DNA from 3 places in the Cobetia sp. Ld8 genome. Region 1 is predicted to be linked to each of the others. Evidence: predicted binding sites of a transcription regulator. Region 1 holds the regulator's gene; each other region holds the start of a gene.
What was found. The regulator sigma-54, encoded in region 1, starts transcription at its own class of promoters, with help from an activator protein. The targets are predictions, from matches to a motif close to TGGCACNNNNNTTGCTNT.
Positions count from the first base shown of each region.

Region 2: a site for sigma-54 is predicted at 1,536-1,553, ahead of ACJJV2_RS09995 (putative urea ABC transporter substrate-binding protein). Genes of this name have one in related genera too.
Region 3: a site for sigma-54 is predicted at 1,640-1,657, ahead of ACJJV2_RS16810 (P-II family nitrogen regulator). Genes of this name have one in related genera too.

Region 1 covers NZ_JBISHF010000008.1:639,353-644,046, reverse strand. Annotated here, with positions in the region: gene ACJJV2_RS13725 (PTS sugar transporter subunit IIA) at 1-214, opposite strand, end outside; gene hpf (ribosome hibernation-promoting factor, HPF/YfiA family) at 224-532, opposite strand; gene ACJJV2_RS13715 (RNA polymerase factor sigma-54) at 1,193-2,641, opposite strand; gene lptB (LPS export ABC transporter ATP-binding protein) at 2,875-3,615, opposite strand; gene lptA (lipopolysaccharide transport periplasmic protein LptA) at 3,619-4,197, opposite strand; gene lptC (LPS export ABC transporter periplasmic protein LptC) at 4,306-4,694, opposite strand, start outside.
Region 2 covers NZ_JBISHF010000007.1:1,228,950-1,233,643, forward strand. Annotated here, with positions in the region: gene ACJJV2_RS09985 (hypothetical protein) at 1-232, opposite strand, end outside; gene ACJJV2_RS09990 (DUF262 domain-containing protein) at 242-1,336, opposite strand; guanidine-I (ykkC/yxkD leader) riboswitch at 1,600-1,708, shown strand; gene ACJJV2_RS09995 (putative urea ABC transporter substrate-binding protein) at 1,762-2,910, shown strand; gene ACJJV2_RS10000 (ABC transporter permease) at 3,019-3,843, shown strand; gene ACJJV2_RS10005 (ABC transporter ATP-binding protein) at 3,840-4,694, shown strand, end outside.
Region 3 covers NZ_JBISHF010000009.1:134,690-139,383, reverse strand. Annotated here, with positions in the region: gene ACJJV2_RS16815 (ammonium transporter) at 1-1,184, opposite strand, end outside; gene ACJJV2_RS16810 (P-II family nitrogen regulator) at 1,216-1,554, opposite strand; gene ACJJV2_RS16805 (accessory factor UbiK family protein) at 1,992-2,366, shown strand; gene ACJJV2_RS16800 (hypothetical protein) at 2,461-2,739, opposite strand; partial or broken gene ACJJV2_RS16795 (YifB family Mg chelatase-like AAA ATPase) at 3,912-4,694, shown strand, end outside.

The DNA.
Region 1 (4,694 bases):
GCGGGCTGCGTGCATGGGGCACGGCCACACCGTGGCCAATGCCGGTCGACCCCAGTCTTTCGCGCCCGATCAGGCGCGAGAAGACTTCCTGGCTGTCCAGGCTGGGAATGTTCTGTGCGATGAAGGTGCTGAAGAATTCAAGCACCCGCTTCTTGCTCCCCCCGGGGACACCGTACAGCGTGCGCTCGGGGGGAAGGATCTGATCAAGTGTCATGGCTGAAGGTCAACGGGTCCCGGTGCCCTGAGAGCGAGCCTGGGACTTTTCCTTGTGTTTGACCAGCTGGCGATCCAGCTTGTCGGCGAGCGCGTCGATGGCAGCGTACATGTTGGGGTCTTCTGCCAGGGCGTGGAGGTCAGCGCCTGCCGCGTGCAAGGTGCAGGCAGCCTGCTGGCGCTCCTTCTCGATCGACAGTGTCACCTGAACATTGGTGATGTTGTCGTAATGCCGTTCGAGGCGAGCGAGCTTCTCGTTGACGTAATCGCGGAGAGGATCGGTAAGTTCCACATGATGCCCGGTGATATTCACTTGCATGGACACGCTCCTTTATCCAGCGGGTTGCCATTCAATTGTAACCCTTTTTGACTACGAGCAAACCCTGATCGGACGCTCTGCAACAGGCTTGACGGCCACCGTCTGGCGATGTTTTCGCACCCTTGCCAGTGGCGTCAGATGTCGTGAGCGTCTGTACCGACAATGCCCAAGCTTTGCGCAAAGATCAACGCTGCGCTGCATCGTGGCTCAGTGCTTGTCTTCAACTCAGTGAGGGGTAACGGAGTGGACTTCAAGGGCACGTCTGGTGGGTGGTGCGTGAAAGACGCGCAAGAAGGCGGGTTTTCGTCGCCAATCCCTGCATGTACGTCGCCTTTCAGGCGCTTCGATTGCGTGGAGCAAGCGACGTTCCGGGAGGTTCTTCGGGTGTCATCCAGGTGCAATACGCGCAAAAGTGACTTTAAAAACATGCGATTGACGGTAAATGACGCTGCCGGAACGGCGGTTTTTTACCATCATTCTGCGCGCTGTCATGGGCCATGACGGGCAATTGGCGAGCGGTTGACGGCATGACAGAGCGCGCGACAGGCATAACGCTACCCGCGAAGTCAGAGGCTGATGAGCGGAAAATCCAACGCTTGAGGTTGGCGACGGCTGCCATTGTGGAGGTGAGAGCTGGGCATGGCAGCCGCAGGTGATGCGTCAGGCCAGACGCTTGCGCTCGCTGGAGGAGGGGATGCCCATCGCTTCGCGATACTTGGCCACGGTACGGCGTGCGACCTCGATGCCATCGCTGGCGAGCAGATCGACCAGCCGTGAGTCGGAGAGAGGCTTGCGGGCCGGCTCTTCCGCGATCAGCTTGCGGATGCGGGCACGAATGGCGGTGCTTGAGTGGGCGTCGCCACTGCCGCTGCCACCAACCTGGCTCGAGAAGAAGAACTTGAGCTCGAAGACGCCGCGCGGGGTGTGGATGTACTTCTGGGTCGTGACCCGCGAGATGGTCGATTCGTGCATCTCGACCACTTCGGCGATGTTGGCCAGAATCAGCGGCTTCATGCCTTCCTCGCCTTGCTCGAGGAAGTCGATCTGGCGTGCCATGATCTCGCGGCCGACCTTGAGCAGGGTGTCATTGCGTGATGACAGGCTCTTCATCAGCCAGCGCGCTTCCTGCAGGTTGTCCTTTAGGAAGGTGTTGTCGGCGGACTTGTCGGCACGCTTGATCAGCGCGGCGTATTCCGGCTGGATGCGCAGCTTGGGCAGCGCTTCCGGGTTGAGCTCGACCTGCCAGCCATGGCGGGTATGGCGCACCAGCAGATCAGGGATCACGTAATCGCTGGCGGGCTCGCCCCAGGCGGATGCCGGACGCGGGTCGAGCGCGCGTACCAGGCGGATGACGTGGTCCAGCTCGTCATCGTCAAGGCTCAGGCGCCGCTTGAGCAGCTTGCGGTCATCGTTGCCCAGTGCCTCGAGGAATTGACGTACCAAGCGGCGCGCCTGCGCCAGCAGCGGCAGATCATCCGGCAGCAGCGCCAGTTGCAGCAGCAGGCATTCGCGCAGATCACGAGCGAAGACGCCAGTCGGGTCGAACTGCTGCAGACGCAGCAATACCTGCTCGAGCTCGGAGGCCTTCAGGCCGGGCAGGCCCTGGCCACGCAGGCCATCGACCAGCTCATCGAGTGACAGGCTCAGATAGCCGGCACCGTCGACGGCATCGATCAAGCTCTCCGCCATCTGGCGTTCACGGCCATCGAGGTCGGTCATCGCCAGCTGCCAGCGCAGGTGGTCCTGCAGGCTCTCGACACTGGTATTGCGATCGAAGTCCGGCCCTTCTTCGCTCCCGCTGCCACTGCCGGAGCTGGTCAGGCTACCGGCGTGGTCCTGGTAGAGGTCCGACCAGTCACTGTCGAGGGGGTATTCCTCGGGAATCTCGCTCGAGGAGTCGGCAGTGGAGATCTCGCTTGAATCCTGTGTCTCGACGACATCCAGCGACTCGTAGTCCTCGTCGAGCTCCAACATGGGGTTGGACTCGAGGGCTTGCTGAATCTCCTGACGCAGGTCGAGCGTCGACAGCTGCAGCAGCTGGATCGCTTGCTGGAGCTGCGGCGTCATGGTCAGCGAGGTGCCGAGGCGGAGTTGCAGGGTGGGTTTCATGGAGTCAGTCAATTCACGGCAAAGGAACGTGCTTACTACGCTATACCGTGACTCGGGGCACTGACAAGTGGTTGCCGTGAATATTCAAGCAACTTGCATGCCATGTTTCCACCAAGGTGGTATGGACGTCATGCATGCGTCTGATGTCAGACATGAAAAAGCCGCTACGCGATAAAATCACGCAGCGGCTTTTGAAGCTTTCGCCTCGCGAGGACTCAGCGCAGCCGCTGACCCTAGAGCGTGAACTCGTGGCCCAGGTAGACGTCGCGCACCTGCTGGTTGGCCAGGATGGAGTCCGCGTCACCGTGGGCGATGATCTGGCCATCGCCGACGATATAGGCGGTGTCACAGATATCGAGCGTCTCGCGCACGTTGTGGTCGGTGATCAGCACGCCGATGCCACGATCGCGCAGTTGGCGCACGATGCTCTTGATCTCGCCCACCGAGATGGGGTCGACGCCGGCGAAGGGCTCATCGAGCAGCACGAAGTCCGGCTCGGTGGCCAGTGCACGGGCGATCTCGACCCGACGACGCTCACCACCGGACAGGCTCATGCCGGCGCTGGCGCGGATGTGCGTGATGCTGAATTCCTCGAGCAACTCTTCAAGGCGTGCCTTGCGGCCATTGCGATCCAGGTCCTTGCGGGTCTCCAGAATCGCCATGATGTTATCGGCCACCGACAGCTTGCGGAAGATCGACGCTTCCTGCGGCAGATAGCCGATGCCGGCGCGTGCACGCTGATGCATGGCGGCAGCGGAGAGGTCCTTGTCATCGATGGAGACGTTGCCGGCATCGGCGCGCACTAGCCCGACGATCATGTAGAACGAGGTCGTCTTGCCGGCGCCATTGGGGCCCAGCAGGCCGACGATGTCGCCCTGGCGGATCTCCAGCGAGATGTCCTTGACCACCTTGCGGCCCTTGTAGGCCTTGGCCAGATGGCGAGCGCTCAGCGTACGCGGAGTAGCAGCAGTCATGACTTAGTTTTCCTTGCTGGCATTGGCGCCGCGCGGCGTCAGAGTCATGTGCACGCGACCGCCTTCGGTCTGCTGTGCCGTCTTGCTGTTGTTGGCGTTCACCTGGCGCTTGTCGAGGAAGTACTCCACGTAGCCGCCTTCGAAGGTGTCATCGCCTTTCTCGAGACGCGCGTTGCCGACCAGCTCCACGCGGCGCTCCAGTGCATGGTAGCGGATGGTGTCGGCCCAGCCCTTGACCAGCTTCTCGTCGGGCGCGGGTTGCTGTTCCAGGTAGGCACGCTTGCCGGTGGCCTTGACCAGCGAGATCTCGCCGCTGCCGGCGCGGCTGATATCGACGCGGCTGGCATCGAGTTTCATGCTGCCCTGGCGCATCTCCACCTGGCCGGTGTAGGTGGCGGTACCGGCCTTGTCATCGAGTGACAGGGCGTCCGCGGCGATGTTGATCGGCTGGCTGGCATCGCTGTCCAGCGCCATGGCGGCCGGGGCGAAGGTGGACATGCCCAGTGCCAGGCAGAGCGCCATGACACCGCTGTTGAGGGTCTGGCGACAGGCCGTCAAGGGCTTGCGAGTCGTGGAAGTCATGGTGGCTCCTTGGCATGACGGGATCGCCGCCCGAGCAATGATGCCATCGAGCGGCAGAGAAGAAGGTGTTGCGGCGCGGGTCATGGCTTGACGGCCAGCCCGGCGGGTTCATTCACCGCTGGCAGGCGCTGCCTCGAAGGTGCTGTTGACGCGCCCATCATCGGTATTGGTGCTGTCGGTGCCCGAGTCGATGCGCTCGGCTTCCTTGCTGGCCTCGCTCTGGCCTGTGCCGGGTTGCAGGACGCTGCGAACACGGCCCTGCAGCACGGCGGAATCCTGGGAGAGGTCGGCGCTGAAGCTGTCGCTTTCGACATGCTGGCCATTCTGGGTGATCACGACCGGCACGTCACTCCAGGCGCGATTCTGATCACGGCTGTAGTGCAGGACATCGGTATCGAGGGTCCACCGGTCATCGGGCTGGCGCAGTCTGGCATTGCCCTCGAGGGTGAAGGTGTCGCCGCCGGCGCTCAACACGCCACTGTCTCCCGTGGCATACC
Region 2 (4,694 bases), on a different contig from region 1:
ACCCAAAAGTTCTTTTCACTACACGGTCAGAAAAATATTTCTTACTGGAAGCGTCTTTAAGAACTCTGCTTGAAGATCTTAGTGCAATATCATCCATGCTCTCTTCAAGCCAACCGCACAATTCAAGCAAAGCCAGCTTAGAGTAATATAATTTTTTCTTGTTTCCAGTAGATTTATTATATAATCGATCTAAGCTATATAAATTTTCATTGATGTAAGACTTGGCAATCATAGCCTCAGATCACTCACTAAAAATTTGAATCGATGTCGAAATCCGCTCTTCGACCTTAGTCTTCTTCGCAATCCCCTCACTTAGGTAAGCAGGAGCTAATGATGCTGAACTTTTCAAATTATCAAACATTACTCTAAGCCGTCTTTGATCAAGGCTTTCCAGGTAATCAATATTCGTAGCGACACCTACAAGCAAAGCTTCAAGTGTTGAGGACCCGATGCGGTCTTCATCTCTAAGAATAGAACTATTAATAAGTTGGACAGTGCGATTAAAAAGTACCTTTTTACTATCCAAGAATTGCTCACTTGGATTCCTATTTCTCCGCATATATTCGTTAAGAAACTTGGATAAAACCCCATTATACTCTTGAAGGTTGTCATAAAAAGAGAAAAATCTTAATATAACCTCTACATTTTTAAACCTTTGATCCTCGGAGGCCTTAATATGATTTATATGCAGCCAGTCTTCATTTTCATTTAGCTCTTTGAGGAGGCTATTAAAATCTCCGCTATAAATACAGTTTCTTATCTCTTGATTGTTTAAGCGCATCCCTCCAGTATTCAGTCTATGAAAAATAGTAAACAGATATTCCATATGACTTTTTTTAGCATGGTCACAACGGAGCACAGTGATTGGAAGAGTTAAGTTTTCTAATCTCTGATATAAAATATGCTCTGAAGACTCGGGATCGCGTAACCTAGAAACCTTAACACCTGATAACCTCTTATCTATATCATCAAGATTTGACAGGCGCCAATCTTTATCCGTCATAAAACGAATAATAGCGGACATCCTTTGCAATCCATCAATAACCTGCCATTTCTGTGTCTTATAATCTAAGCTAAAACACATACTTGGAATAGGCAGTTGCTTTATAAGAGAGTCAATGAACCGAGTTTGTCCCGCAGACTTCCACACAGATTCCCTTTGAAATTCTGGTGTGATATCAAGCATTCCTTTTTCGTACATTCTAAAAAGGTCAGCACAAGACCTCAATTCATTATATGCAACTATGTCAGAAGGCGGCTGTTGCTCCGATTCGTCTTCATAGAATGTATTTTCTTCCACATTTTCTAAAGCAACATTCATATTCTCGTCGTTCATAATGGCGCTCACCTTAAGAATAATCAGACAATCATATATCAAAATATCAGTAAAGCATCAACTTCTAAAAACCAACAATCAACACAAACTGGTGCATAGATCCAGAACCTCACCATCATGGTGCATTTTATAAAGGAACGCATCTACATAATAGATTGATTTTACTACAAACCACTGAAATATAGTTATATTTTTTATATGGCACACTTCCTGCTAGACATTCAGCGAGGCACCGATAGGCATACAACAATCGAAAATCTACACCAATGGAGCGCTAGGGTTCCGGTGACTGGCTGATAGCCGTCACGACTGGTCCGAGAGCACTCGACCTCCAAGCTGGGGGTTACACGGCGGGACAAAAGCCCGGGAGACGCAAAGCCTGTAAAGGTCGGCGCCTCTCACTTTTTCCGCCGGAGATAACGACAATGACCCAGCTCACTCGCCTTTCCCAGTCCGCGACTTCCCCCTCGGATGCCAGCGCCCAGGTGTCATCCGCTGCTGTCTCATCTGCTTCATCTGCCATTTCCCGAAACGCTTCCAGACGTGCTGCGTTGGCCGGCGCCCTGCTGCTTGGCGCATCGCTGAGCCCGCAGGCCGTGGCGCAGGATTCCTTCAGCGTGTGCTGGTCGGTGTATGCCGGCTGGATGCCGTGGGAATACGCGGACACCCAGGGCATCGTCGACAAGTGGGCCAAGAAGTACGACATCAATATCGATGTGGTGCAGGTCAACGATTACGTCGAGTCCATCAATCAGTACACCTCCGGCAATGTCGATGGCTGCGCCATGACCAACATGGACGCCCTGACCCTCCCCGCCGCCAGCAGTGTCGATTCCACCGCGCTGATCCTGGGCGACTACTCCGATGGCAACGACGGCGTGATGGTCCGCGATGGCGATTCCATCGAGTCCCTGAAGGACCGCGAGGTCAATCTGGTGCAGTTCAGTGTCTCCCACTACCTGCTGGCACGCGCACTGGACAGCGTCGGCATGAGCGAGCGCGACCTGACCACCACCAATACCGGCGATGCCGATATCGTGGCTCTGGCCAGCAACACCGACACCCAGGCGGTGGTGACCTGGAACCCGCAGCTGGCCACGCTCAAGGAGATGCCCGGCTACACCGAAGTCTTCAACTCCAGCGACATTCCCGGCGAGATTCTCGACCTGATGGTCGTCAATACCCAGACGCTGAAGGACAACCCGGACTTCGGCCACGCACTGGTCGGTGCCTGGTATGAGGTGATGGAGAAGATGAAGGCCGGTGACGAAGACGCCCTCTCCCAGATGGCCGATGCCGCCGGCACCGACCTCGCCGGCTATCAGTCCCAGCTGGCCGCGACCCACATGTACTACACCCCCGCCGAGGCCGTGGCCGCTTTCAATGCGCCAAGCCTCAAGGACACCATGCAGCACATCGCCGACTTCAGCTTCGCGCAGGGCCTGTTGGGCGAAGGCGCCCCGGATGCCGGCTTCATCGGTATCGAGACCCCCGCCGGCGTCATCGGCAATGAAGGCAACGTGATGCTGCGCTTCGACCCTAGCTACACCGCCGCACTGGCCAACAGTCAGTAACGCCACGCGGTGGATGCCGCACACGCTCCGCGGGGCAGCCTGCCTCGCGGAACGTGAACCGACCGCCTCCCTCGACCGCACCCTCGTTCGCACCCGTGGAGCCCGCGCATGAAACGCCTGATCAATCTGACACCCTCCCGTGGTGGCCGCTGGCTGCTCGGTGGCCTGCCCTTCGCGCTGCTGGCCATCCTCTACATCGTGCAGTCCAACCAGCGACTACTCGACAACCCGAATGACCGCCTGCTGCCGTCCTTCGCCGCCATGGGCGAGTCGTTCTCGCGACTGGCCACCGAGGTCAACGTGCGCACCGGCGACCTGCCGCTGTGGACCGACACCTTCGCCAGTCTCGAGCGCCTGCTGGCCGGCGTGCTGATCAGTGCGCTGATCGGTCTGAGCGTCGGCCTGCTCACCGGTGGCCTGCCGCTGCTGCGCGCCAAGCTGTCACCGCTGATCACCGTGCTGTCCCTGATTCCGCCGATGGCGATCCTGCCGATCCTGTTCATCGCCTTCGGTACCGGCGAGCTGGCCAAGATCGCGCTGATCGTCATCGGCATCACGCCCTTCCTGATTCGCGACCTGCAGAATCAGGCCCTGCGCCTGCCCGATGAGCAGCTGATCAAGGCCCAGACGCTGGGCGCCAGCTCCTGGCAGGTGCTGACCCGCGTACTGCTGCCCCAGCTGACCCCGCGCCTTCTGAGCGCCACGCGCCTGGCACTCGGCAGCGCCTGGTTGTTCCTGATCGCCGCCGAAGCCATTGCCGCCCAGGATGGCCTCGGCTACCGCATCTTCCTGGTGCGTCGCTATCTGGCGATGGACGTCATCCTGCCCTACGTGGCCTGGATCACGCTGCTGGCCTTCCTGCTCGACCGTCTGCTGGTGCTCGTCTCGACCCGCGCCTTCCCCTGGTACCACGCTGAGGAGAGCCAATCATGAGCCTGATCCACGCCAAGGGCCTCGAGAAGCACTACGGCCAGCAGGTCGTGCTGGAACGCATGAACCTGACCGTCGAGGCCGGAGAATTCATCACCCTGGTCGGCGCCTCCGGCTGCGGCAAGACCACCTTCCTCAAGCTGCTGCTGGGCACCGAGGGCGTCTCGCGCGGTGAACTGCTGCTCGATGGCAAGCCCATCCCCGGCGAGCCGGGCCCGGACCGCGGCATCGTCTTCCAGAAGTATTCCGTCTTCCCGCACCTCACCGTGCTGGGCAACGTGATCATGGCCGAGGAGCTGGCACGAGCCCCGCTGACCGGCAAGCTGTTCGGGGCCAAGCGCCGTGAAGCACGGGTCGCCGCCGAAGCGCGCCTGGCGGAAGTCGGCCTGTCCCACGCACTGGACAAGTACCCGCATGAGCTGTCCGGCGGCATGCAGCAGCGCCTCGCCATCGCCCAGGCGCTGATGATGAAGCCGCGCATCCTGCTACTGGATGAGCCCTTCGGCGCGCTGGACCCGGGCATTCGCAAGGACATGCACCAGCTGATTTTGCGCCTGTGGGAAGAACAGCAGCTGACCATCTTCATGATCACCCACGACCTCAAGGAAGCCTTCGAGCTGGGCTCGCGCGTCTGGGTGTTCGACAAGGTGCGTGTCGATGCGCAGGCCCCGCAGGCCTATGGCTCGACCATCACCTATGACCTGCCCACCGAGCGTAGCAAGACCAAGGCGTCGTCCCAGCAGCCGGGGGCTCACCCACCGGGCTCTGACCAAACGACGCTCGAGCGCGAGCACGAAGCGCTGACGACACCAGCCAACTCCGTTTCCCAAGCCACTCTCACCGGAGGCCAATTC
Region 3 (4,694 bases), on a different contig from region 1:
TCGTACTCTTCTTCCTCGCTGACGCGAATCCCCATGATGGCCTTGATGATCAGCCACACCACGAAGCTTGCGATGAACACCCAGGCGAAGATGGAGGCAGCGCCCAGCAGCTGTGCGGAGAAGGTGGCATCGTCATTGGTCAGCGGTACGGCCAGCAGACCCCAGAGACCGACCACACCGTGCACGGAGATGGCGCCGACCGGATCATCGATCTTCAGCTTGTCGAGACCGACGATGGAGAACACGACCAGCAGACCGCCGACGGCGCCGATCAGGGTGGCAGCACCGACGCTCGGTGCCAGCGGGCCAGCGGTGATGGCGACCAGGCCAGCCAGTGCGCCGTTGAGGGCCATGGTCAGGTCAGCCTTGCGGAACCACAGACGGGCGAGGATCAGCGCGGCGATGACACCACCACAGGCAGCGGCATTGGTGTTGACGAAGACCTGAGCGACCGCGTTGGCCTCATCGATGTTGGACAGCACCAGCTCGGAGCCGCCGTTGAAGCCCAGCCATCCCAGCCACAGGATGAAGGTACCCAGCGTGGCCAGCGGCAGGTTGGCGCCCGGGATGGCATTGATCTCGCCATTCTTGCCGTACTTGCCCTTGCGAGCGCCCAGCAGCAGCACGCCTGCCAGGGCGGCTGAAGCGCCGGCCATGTGCACGATGCCGGAGCCGGCGAAGTCGCTGAAGCCCGCTGCGCTCAGGAAGCCGCCACCCCAGGTCCAGTAACCCTGCACCGGATAGATGACGCCGGTCATGACCACGGCGAAGGCCAGGAAGGCCCACAGCTTCATGCGCTCGGCGACCGCACCGGAGACGATGGACATGGCGGTAGCCACGAACACCACCTGGAAGAAGAAGTCGGAACGTGCGCTGTAGTAGATGTCGCCACCGGAAGCGAGCGCTTCCTCTGCGGTATTCTCGGCACCGATCAGGAAGCCCAGGCTCGGCAGGAAGCCGCCTTCGGCGCTCGAGTACATGATGTGGTAACCGACGACCATGTACATGGTGCAGGCGATGGCGAACAGCGCCACGTTCTTGGTCAGGATCTCGGTGGTGTTCTTGGCGCGGACCAGACCGGCCTCGAGCATGGCAAAGCCGGCTGCCATCCATAGCACCAGGGCGCCACAGACCAGGAAGTAGAAGGTATCAAGTGCGTACTTGACCTCGATGATCTCGTTCATGCGGGGTTCTCCTTGTTATTGTGCGCGGGGCTCAGACAGCGTCGGCGCCGCGTTCACCGGTGCGGATACGGATGACATCGTCCAGCGGAGTGACGAACAGCTTGCCGTCGCCGATCTTGCCGCTGTTGGCCGCCTGGGTGATGGCGTCCAGTACCGATTCCACACTGCTGTCATCGACAGCCACTTCAATCTTGACCTTGGGAAGGAAGTCGACGACGTACTCGGCACCGCGATACAGCTCGGTGTGCCCCTTCTGACGTCCGAAGCCCTTCACTTCGGTGACGGTAATCCCCTGCACGCCGTTGTCGGCCAGTGCTTCTCGCACGTCGTCCAACTTGAAGGGTTTGATGATGGCGGTGATCAGTTTCATGTGCTGCCCCCGTTCGCTACCGGAATGATCATTCTTGTTAAGCATGGCCAGTCAGATGAGCTGGCGGCCTGTTCCTGACAAGTGCATCGCACGAGATGTGCCATGCGGCTGAAAATCCTTGTAACTCATCTGGTTATCGCAGGATGGCTGACAGTCTTTCGGCCTGTGCAAAGATGGCTGAATCCGAAGGTCACCTGGCATGCACCGTAATGGTGCTGTTTCTGCGCCTTTGGGTGTGGGGGCAAGTGCTAATGTGGTGCAGGTGTGTGCCTGCCGATGAGGATTGTCTGGTGCAGGACGATGCGGGGCATGCACCCGACTCCAGGGTTGCGTATCCTTGCAGCAGGACACGACGGCCCCATGTACAGGGGTGTCATCATTTTCTGACCGGCAGTCCGCACGACGCGGCCGCCGGCCCGCAACGGCTGAGGTGCAGCATGTTCAAGAATGACGTCATCGGGCGTATGGCCCAGCAGATCGGTGAGCGCCTGCAAGATGCCTCGCATGGCCCGGAAGAGCTGCAGAAGTCCGTGCAAGGGGTGATGCGCGGTGCCTTCGACCGCATGGAACTGGTCTCGCGTGAAGACTTCGACATCATGATGGATGTGCTGACGCGTACGCGCAGCCGCGTCGAGTCGCTGGAAAAGCAGGTCATCGCCCTCGAGGCACTGCTGGAAAAACAGGGGCTGGTGGCGGGCAATGCACCGGCTGCCGAGGCCGCCACGCCAGTGGATGACGAGGGGGAAGCCGCGGTGGCGAAGCGTGAAGCCGCCAGTCATGCCGCGGAAATCGAGCGCCAGCGCGACGCCTGATTCCCTCAGGTGACGGCTGAACCAAAACCGCCACGCCCTTTCGGGGCGTGGCGGTTTTTTGCGTCATGGGCGCCGCTGATTCTGAGGGGCGGCCTCAGGCAGTCTGGGGACGAGTGCCCAGCATCCAGCGCACCAGACCTACCACTGAGGCGATGATCCAGAAGATCTCGATCACGAAGCTGGCGAGGTTGAAATTGATGCACAGGCTGATCAACAGCAGGATCGCCCCGCTCAGATTCATCAAGTTGTAGGTCAGGCTGCGGGCATCGAGTCTGCCGATCTGCAGCAGGAAGAAGGCGCCGACGACCAGAGTGGTGCCTAGCATGCCGATCACATCCGCCAGGGATGCCAGCGGGGCAAGCATGTCTTGCATGGGTAGTGCTCCTGAAACAAGCCGAAGTCGTCCTGAATGGCTGGCCCTTTCCTTGGGTTGGACGATTCTCTGCCGCGCAGCGGCGGCGTTCCGTGAGACAGCTTGGCGGTCCTCCCGGCAAGGCCGGGACAACCGATCAAATATACAGCAGTCCCCGTCCGGCGGCACTCTTGTGGCTCTCTCGAGGGCGCTATCTCCCCTGTATGAGCACTTTCTTGGTGCAGGCAGGTATCGAGTCGGCCCCACACCATGCCCATGTGGCGAATGGTGGCGCTGAAATGCGCCAAAACAGGCGCTTTTGCGTGGAAAGTGCTGCCAAAACCGCTATTTTTAACTCGCCGCGTGCGTTTGTCGGCAATGCTGGCAGCATAAGCGTCATGCCGGCGAGCGATCCGCATCGTCAGCACCCGGGCGCGTCGCGGCGCGTGAAGCTGAAATGGCAGCCGCAGTCGCAGATGCAGGGCACCAGACGCTCTCAATCACCAGACAGCAATAAGCCGTCACCCAGCGCCAGGTCCTCAGGCACCAATCCCCCGCCTCAACGACCCGATGCTCGTGCAAAGTCCTCGAACGCAGCGCATGCGCCGTCGCTGATCTCTCCCTGACAGGCGCCTCATGAGCTCTTCTGGCTCAACCTGATCTCTGACATGGCTTTCATCACTCGACTGAGTCGATCGTCCAAGCACCCTGCCTGCAGTTATTGAGTTTAATTTCTGTTGGTTGGTGATTGTGGGTTGAGGTCGGGCTGTGGGCGTACTGGTCTGACGTTGGCTCGCTTGATCATCGATGGTATCAGTGGCTTGAGTGATGAAGTTTTGAGCGCTCAAAAAATGTCCACACGCAATGATTATGTAATATTATCCACATCCTGTCTGTTTGTTACGTATCCAGTAATTGCGTAAGCCTGAGGCGTAAAGAAATTTACGTTATAGGCGCAAGAATCGTCACCTGAACACGTATTTCCAGGCGGCGCATGGCAGTGTCGTAGTGGTGTGCGAAGCCTTGCGGCAATTGTCGAGCGCCCGAGCGTTGAGGCGCTCGCCTTCTGGGGAGTATGAGGTTTGCCATGCTGGGAGGGTTGGCAGCGGTGTGTGCCTTCGCGCTCATGGCAGGCCAGTGCCTGCTCCGATTGCGCCGTGCAACTGAGAGGCGGCATCACGCAGGGAAGGCTCATGTCATTGGCAATGTTGCGCACGCGCGCGTCACTTGGTCTCGAGGCACCGGAAGTTCAGGTCGAGGTACACCTTTCCAACGGCTTGCCGGGGCTGTCCATCGTCGGCTTGCCGGAAGCGGCGGTGAAGGAGAGTCGCGAGCGGGTGCGCAGTGCGCTGCTCAATGCCGGCTTCGAGTTTCCGGCGCGCCGTATCACCCTCAATCTGGCGCCAGCGGATCTCCCCAAGGAAGGCGGGCGCTTCGATCTGCCCATTGCGCTGGGGATTCTGGTCGCCTCCGGGCAGATACCGGAAGAGGCTGTGGCAGCGATGGAGTGCCTCGGCGAGCTGGCGCTGGATGGCAGCATCCGCGCCGTGACCGGCGTGCTGCCAGCCGCGCTCTGCTGTCGCAAGGCGGGGCGGACGCTGGTGGTGCCGCGCGGCAATGCCGACGAGGCGGCGCTCGCCGAGGAGTTGGAAGTACTGGCGGTGGGTCATCTGCTGGAGCTGGTGGCTCACCTGCTGGGGCGCGAGCGCCTCACGCCACATGTGTGTTCGATCATTCCCCAGGCGCGCCTGCCGGAGCCCGACCTGAGCGAGGTGCGTGGCCAGCATCAGGCACGCAGGGCATTGGAGATCGCCGCGGCCGGCGGCCACAACCTGTTGTTCGCTGGTCCGCCGGGCACCGGCAAGACGATGCTGGCCAGTCGCCTGTCCGGCATCTTGCCGCCACTGGGCGAAGGGGAAGCGCTGGAAGTCGCGGCGGTGCGCTCGGTATGTGGTCTGCCGATCATGGAGCGCTGG